Regions from separate parts of the Paenibacillus sp. FSL R7-0179 genome, predicted to be linked through region 2. Evidence: riboswitches for the same ligand, from Rfam matches in the RefSeq annotation. Region 2 holds a riboswitch; each other region holds the start of a gene.

Region 1 (2,264 bases), 510 kb from region 2:
TTTACCGCTTGGGGGATAACGGGGATTGGCAAGCTTTTGTAGAGAATATCGATGCTCTCTATCTGTCGGATGAAGGCGTGAACGGGGAGCCGGGGGAGATCGGCGGATTTACAGGCTTGTTCAATTTCATCGGTTCTGTTGATGCCCACCAGCATGACTCCTTCGCTGATTTCGAGTACTATAGAGTGAAGAATTACTAACAGGAGTGGTGAATGGTTGTGAAGAAAAGCAGACAAACCCCAATGCTGGTTGGGGCCTCTATCCTGCTCATTATTGTCAGCAGCTTGATCCCCTCGGATCAGTCGACATGGCTGGGGGCGTTACAGACCCTAATGCTGGGAGCCGGATTACTCGGCTGCTGTATGGCTTTTTGGCGGTTTGCCAAGGGCGGCAAGGGTGGTAAGAGCGGGAAAGGCAAGAGCTGAGTTCTATGTACTGAACAGTTGGCGGAGACAGGATCGGTTCATGGGATGGTTGAGCTATGAAAGGTGAGCCAGGCACAGTATGGGTGCGTGATGGCGCTGAGAGTCAAGGACTAAGTCGCGGCGGATGCTGCGGCTTTTTTTGATATGCTGTGGGGTCCCGCAAAGTACCTCAGTCATCATCGAAGCCAGAGCCCCATTTTGAGGGGCGGATTTTGTTTTGTAGGCGGACTCAGAGGCCTTTATTTTGTGAAAAAGACCGATTATCTCCCCGTTGCGGACTGAGAGGACGTTAACGGGCTGTTTGGAGCGCCAAATGAGGCAGAATGGGTTAATTAAGCGCCTCTCAGTCCGCATGGACTTCAGAACAGTCTCATTTGCCGAAATAGCGGATTTGTAGTCCGCAGCCCGCCCGCCACATCAGACTCCTTCTGCCGCATCCGTATCCTGATTCCGCCACATCAGACTCCTTCTGCCGCATCCGTATCCTAATTCCGCCACAGCCAACTCGTTCCGCCGCACTCATTCCTGTATCCCACGAATCCCGCGTTATTCCCAGTCTCATCCCGCCGAAGGGCGGTGGACCGCAGGCAAGGCCGAATGTGCGGCTGCCATCTGTTCGCGTATTCCTCTAAGCCGGGCCTTCAGCTCGGGGATGCTGCACTCCAGGATCTGGCTGATGTCGGGCAAGGGGAGCTGGATGCCGTACCATAAGGCACTGGCAACGTGATCGTCCCAGTTGAGCACAGAAGCGGAGCGGCTATGGTTCCGCGCGAGCGCGGCACATTGGCGGATGCACTCTCTGTAAGCAGACGCAGCAGCGCTGTCTCCAGTGAGGCTGCCCTTCAGCCACAGTGGATGGAGGGCAGCGAAGGTGGCGGTGGTTGCTTGTTCGGCGCGGGCGCCTTTGTCCAGCAGCAGGCAGCTAAGCGCATAGACGGGACCGCTATATTGCTGGGTGTAGTGGTTGAACCCGGCAGCAGCTGTCAGTTTGGGCGGTAAGGGGTCAGGCATGTGGTCACGTTCCTTTCAGAATCTATACTGTGCAGTTCATTCCAGCGCGCAAAAAACCGCAGGCAGAGGAGGACCTCTGCCTGCGGTTGTGGGTAACAGGGCGTAAGACGCCTGGCACAAAAGCTTGGCGGATCAGGACTCTCTCCTTACGCTTACGAGGTTAGCTGTCGGATTCGGACGGTGAGAGTCGCCCTACCTGCCGGAGACCTGCGCGTGGCATTCTCCTTCGGATTCACCCCAAGTCGGCCTGACGGCCGGATGGTTCCCCCGTTTTCCACATGACGGAAATTCAGCGTGCATGCATATGCTCATTTTCATGAATGCATTCATTTGCTTTCAACACGAATCATACTCTCTTCGGAGGGGGTTTGTAAAAATGGAAAAGAGTGCTATTCGCCTTGTTTTCAGCAAATGCCTGAATAGCTGCGCATAGGAAAGCCAAAACACCTATATGTAGCAGATTATCCGCCATTTATCTCGCTCAAGCGCTGTTTTTTATTTTTGGCAGACGGCGGTGGGGATGAAGGCCCCTTGTATTAGACTACCACCACAGCGGAACCTTCTGATTCTTCCAGGCAATAATCCGCTTCACCTCACGAACGGCTCCTGTTGTAATCTCATAGCCGCTACGCTCGGTGGCATGAAGGTCCAGGAAATGCAGCATCCCTCCATAAGTCCCCACGGCCAGCAATGTCTCATCCGCATTGACAGCTAAGCCTGATATAGTGCTTCCGGCATAATAACGCCACAGCTCCCGCCCCTCTAGGTCAATGAGCGTCAAGTAGCCATAGGCGTCGCCAATGACAACACCGTCCTTCAGCGCTGCCG
Region 2 (2,264 bases):
CTTCGCAGATTCCAAAATGGATACTGTGATTTCAAAAACCATTGGGACGTCGTATAAAACCGGGGGCACAACCACCAGCGGCTTCGACTGTTCCGGATTTACCAAGTATGTGTTCAAGAATGTAGGACTTTCCTTGCCCCGCACCTCGAAAGCACAGTACAAAGTTGGAACAAGTGTATCTAAGAGCAATCTGCGTTCCGGTGATCTCGTGTTCTTCAATACCCTGGGTAACGGAGTGTCCCATGTCGGTATTTATGTTGGAAACGGGAAGTTCGCACAGTCCTCAAGTTCACGTGGTGTAACCATCAGTTCGATGAGCCAGTCCTACTGGGCCAACCGCTACGTTGGCGCCAAACGAGTAATGAGCACAACAGCCTACCAAGCTGTCGCTTACGATTGAACCTTTTGAAGCATACCCCGAATATTTCAGCCTCTAACAACTAAATGTAACTTATACGAGCCCGGGATGATTATTGCCGTAATCATTTCCGGGTTTTTCCTTTTCCTTATTCTACCTTTTACCCGAATCTACAGCCTTGAAACAGCATTTTCTTGCAAAAACAAAGAAAAAATCATATAAAATAATGCCTGCGCATAGTTATGAGTCTTCCGAAAGGGCTATAACTCTAAAAAACAGCAAAAAAGATGCATTAATATGTTATAAGTGATTGCCAAGCGCTTTAGTCTTTGTTACAATTATCGCAGTGAGCTTTTAGTAACATTTTTGTAATTATTGAATCGCTTTTAACAAAGGTTTTGTCATGTATTGAATGAACCGCTAATCCTAATCAACAGTCGTGCCGAGTTCCCTAATGAATTAGGGAAACGGGGGAACCACTTTGGGTGAATTGACCTCCTATTCTAAGAGGGGTCATAGGGGACCTTCAACCGAACCCTTAAGCTAACCTCGTAGGCATTGGAAGGGGTATTTACTTTTGAAGAAGAAGCTAGCAGCCGCAGTACTAAGCTTGTCCATTATCTTCACCATCGGAGCAGGAAGCGCTTTCGCGGATTCCAAAATGGATAAAGTGATCGACAAAGCCATCGGAACCAAATACGTGTCCGGCGGTACATCAACTAACGGGTTTGATTGCTCCGGATTTACAATGTATGTTTTTGATAAGATCGGCATTAACCTGCCCCATCAATCCGGCTCCCAGTATCAGATGGGCACTGCCGTGTCCCGTGACGAGATAAGACCGGGCGATCTGGTATTCTTTAATACCAATGGTAAAGGCGTGTCTCATGTCGGTGTTTATGTCGGTGACGGCGAATTCGCCCATGCCTCTTCCTCACGTGGTGTAACCATCAGTTCGCTGAGTGACAGCTATTACGTCAACCGCTACGTTGGCGCCAAACGAATCATGAGTACAGATGCTTACAAGAATGTAGCTTCGGATTCCCAAGACAATGATGATGTACAATAATTTTTTGCAACCAAACGCTCTTTTCCGAGATTTTTCCCGAAATCTTGGAGAAGGGCTTTTTTTGTCTATAAAATTACTTACCCGCCTCTATATTTGTAAAACACCGATTCTATACTTTCGGAAAATAATTATTGGCGTTTGTCAAGTTTCTGCATTTCCGCAAGGAATTTGCGTCGAAACTGGCCGTTTTTGTATATAATTAATATTAAGAACAAGTGGAAACGGCCTTGCCGTCCCTTTAAAGGATGATACCGTTTCGGCTGGAAGGAGGTCTCCCCTAATGATAAGCTCCCCGTTAACCTTTTACGTGGTGCCTATGGAGCCGCAGCATGCCGCTGAGATCTGTGAGTGGAGCTACAAGCCTCCGTATAATATTTACGGCTGGATGTCCTGGGAGCAGATGCAGGCGCTGGGGGTGGAGTTCGGAGATCCGCAGCTGCGAAGTGAGCAATATGTATCTGTCGTGAACGGGCAGGGGGATCTGTGCGGCTTTGCCCAGCTCTTTCCGATGGAGGGGGTAGTCCGGCTTGGTGTCGGAATGCGGCCCGAGCTGTGCGGCCATGGGATGGGGCATCTGTTCATGAAGGCTATTGTGCAGGCAGCACAGGCGCGTTACCCGGAGCGTGAGATCGACCTGGAGGTGCTGACCTGGAACCAGCGCGCCATCCGCGCTTATCAGAAATGCGGGTTCACTATAACGGATACCTATGAACGCCGCACTCCGACCGGTAATAAGCCTTTTTATTGCATGGTCTATGAGGAATAGCACCAGAAATAGATTGATTTTCAAAAAATGGATCATTTGTGTTCATTTTTTTGACACACATACTATGATAA
Region 3 (2,264 bases), on a different contig from region 2:
ATTCAGGCAGCAACAGCAGCAGCGGGAGCAGGAGCCGCCCAATGACCGCCTTCTCTGCCTTCTGCCGGCGTAATTGTCTGTACTTGGCCTGGTTCGTCTGTGTGGTGGCTGTAGCGGGTAGCCTGTATCTCAGTGAGGTCCTGCATTACGAGCCGTGCAGGCTGTGCTGGTTCCAGCGGATATTCATGTACCCGCAGCTGTTCCTGCTGGGGATCGCCACCTACCGGGCGGACAAGCGGATCATTCCTTATGTGCTTCCTCTTAGTCTGATCGGGGGCTGCATCTCTATTTATCACTATGCAGAGCAGAAAATTCCCGCCCTTAGCAAGGTGCTTCCCTGCACCATCGGCGTACCGTGCAACAAGGACTATCTGAATTGGTTCGGATTTGTAACGGTCCCTCTGCTTGCACTTATAGCCTTTGCCTTAATCTCCATTCTGCTCTGGACAGGACGCAAGGAGGAGCCTGCGGAGTAAGAAGCTGAGGGGCAGAAGGAAGAGAAGAGAATGCCCTTAATTTTAGCAAAAAATAATATACAAAAACCCTGTAAAATCACGTGTTAAAGGGATAATGAAAGAGAATGAAAGACCAAGACATACCGGATGATGAATTTGGTTGTTTTGAGTGCTTTTCATTCTTTTTTCATTTGTTTCCACGCTTTACGGAAGACGCGTTGTAGCTTAATATTAGTCCTTGTGAGAAGTTGAATATGCGCTGAATTTTCCGGATGGAAAAACGGGGGAACCACACTTTGGCCAAGGCCAAAAGGGGTGAATCGGAACGGGCCGCAAGGGCCTGTAACCGTAGGGCTACCACAGTCCGAATCCGCCAGCTAACCTCGTAAGCTACAAGTGGGATAATGACCATGCACTCTAAGGCATGCGGATCATTTCCGTATGCTTATTTTGGTGCCTGCATTTATGAAATCCACTTATGAAAACAGCGCAGGGAAAGCCCGTTTCAACTTAACCAAGAGAGGAACTGTTACTACAATGGTAAGCAAGGTAAAACGACTATTGATCGGGCGTCCGATGAAGTCGAACGAACTCGATCATGAAAAGTTATCCAAGGTGAAAGCACTGGCTGTCCTGTCTTCTGATGCGCTCTCGTCTGTAGCCTACGGAACAGAACAAATTCTAATCGTACTGGTGGCCGCCGGGTTCACCGCCATCTGGTACTCCTTGCCAATCGCATTAGCCGTATTGGGCCTGCTGGCTATTCTGATTTTGTCCTACCGGCAGACGATCTTCGCTTATCCCCAGGGCGGGGGCGCGTACATTGTCGCCAAAAGCAATCTTGGGGTGCATACCGGCTTACTGGCCGGCGGCTCGCTGCTGGTGGATTACATTCTGACGGTGGCCGTAAGCGCCTCGGCGGGGACGGATGCGATCACTTCAGCTTTTCCAAGTCTGCATAATCATAGTGTCCTCATAGCGGTATCTGTTATCGTACTCTTAACGATTGTTAATCTGCGCGGGGTGACCGAATCGGCTTCGTTCATCGCTATCCCGGTCTATCTGTTCGTCGTCTCCATCTTCGTGCTGATTATCGCAGGGATCTTCAAATATTTAACTGGCGGCGCTCATGCGCAAATTCCTGAGATTGGCTCGGCGGTGTCGAACGTGAGTATGTTCCTGCTGCTGAAGGCATTCAGCTCCGGCTGTTCGGCTCTGACCGGGGTTGAGGCTGTCTCCAATGCGATTCCTAACTTCAAAGCGCCGGCGGAGAAAAATGCAGCCAAAACGCTGATGCTCATGGGCCTCATTCTCGGGGTGATGTTCACAGGCATTACGCTGCTCGCTTACTGGTACGGCATTATGCCCGATGCGAAGGCCACTGTGGTCTCACAGATTACCGAGTCTACCTTCGGCCGCGGCGGACTGTACTTCTTCATTCAGGGGATTACGGCGGTTATCCTGTTCCTGGCAGCCAACACGGCGTACTCAGCCTTCCCGCTGCTGGCGTTCATGTTCGCCAAAGACAAATATCTGCCCCATGCCTTCATGGTGCGCGGCGACCGGCTGGGCTTCTCCAACGGTATTATTTTCCTCGGCGTGATGTCGGCAGTGCTGGTAGCGGCATTTCACGGGAATACGGAAGGACTCATTCCATTATATGCAGTAGGGGTATTCATTCCGTTCACGCTGTCGCAGCTTGGCATGATGGTCCAGTGGTACCGGACGAAGCCGCAAGGCTGGCAGAGCAAGTTCGCTGTGAATACGGTGGGGATGCTAACTACATTAACGATCACCATGATCTTCATC

Evidence for each region. A riboswitch is a leader RNA that binds a small molecule or an ion and turns the genes downstream of it on or off. The one in region 2 is predicted to bind cyclic di-AMP.
Region 1: another riboswitch for cyclic di-AMP. It lies ahead of MKX63_RS01655 (hypothetical protein); the one in region 2 lies ahead of MKX63_RS03850 (C40 family peptidase).
Region 3: another riboswitch for cyclic di-AMP. It lies ahead of MKX63_RS29635 (APC family permease); the one in region 2 lies ahead of MKX63_RS03850 (C40 family peptidase).

What each region holds. Positions count from the first base shown of each region.
Region 1 covers NZ_JBBOCC010000001.1:396,443-398,706, reverse strand. Annotated here, with positions in the region: gene MKX63_RS01665 (family 43 glycosylhydrolase) at 1-200, shown strand, start outside; gene MKX63_RS01660 (hypothetical protein) at 219-425, shown strand; gene MKX63_RS01655 (hypothetical protein) at 984-1,436, opposite strand; cyclic di-AMP (ydaO/yuaA leader) riboswitch at 1,572-1,741, opposite strand; gene MKX63_RS01650 (WD40 repeat domain-containing protein) at 1,978-2,264, opposite strand, start outside.
Region 2 covers NZ_JBBOCC010000001.1:905,445-907,708, forward strand. Annotated here, with positions in the region: gene MKX63_RS03845 (C40 family peptidase) at 1-400, shown strand, start outside; cyclic di-AMP (ydaO/yuaA leader) riboswitch at 789-931, shown strand; gene MKX63_RS03850 (C40 family peptidase) at 936-1,427, shown strand; gene MKX63_RS03855 (GNAT family N-acetyltransferase) at 1,708-2,193, shown strand.
Region 3 covers NZ_JBBOCC010000002.1:3,069,205-3,071,468, reverse strand. Annotated here, with positions in the region: gene MKX63_RS29645 (DsbA family protein) at 1-45, shown strand, start outside; gene MKX63_RS29640 (disulfide oxidoreductase) at 42-476, shown strand; cyclic di-AMP (ydaO/yuaA leader) riboswitch at 703-863, shown strand; gene MKX63_RS29635 (APC family permease) at 993-2,264, shown strand, end outside.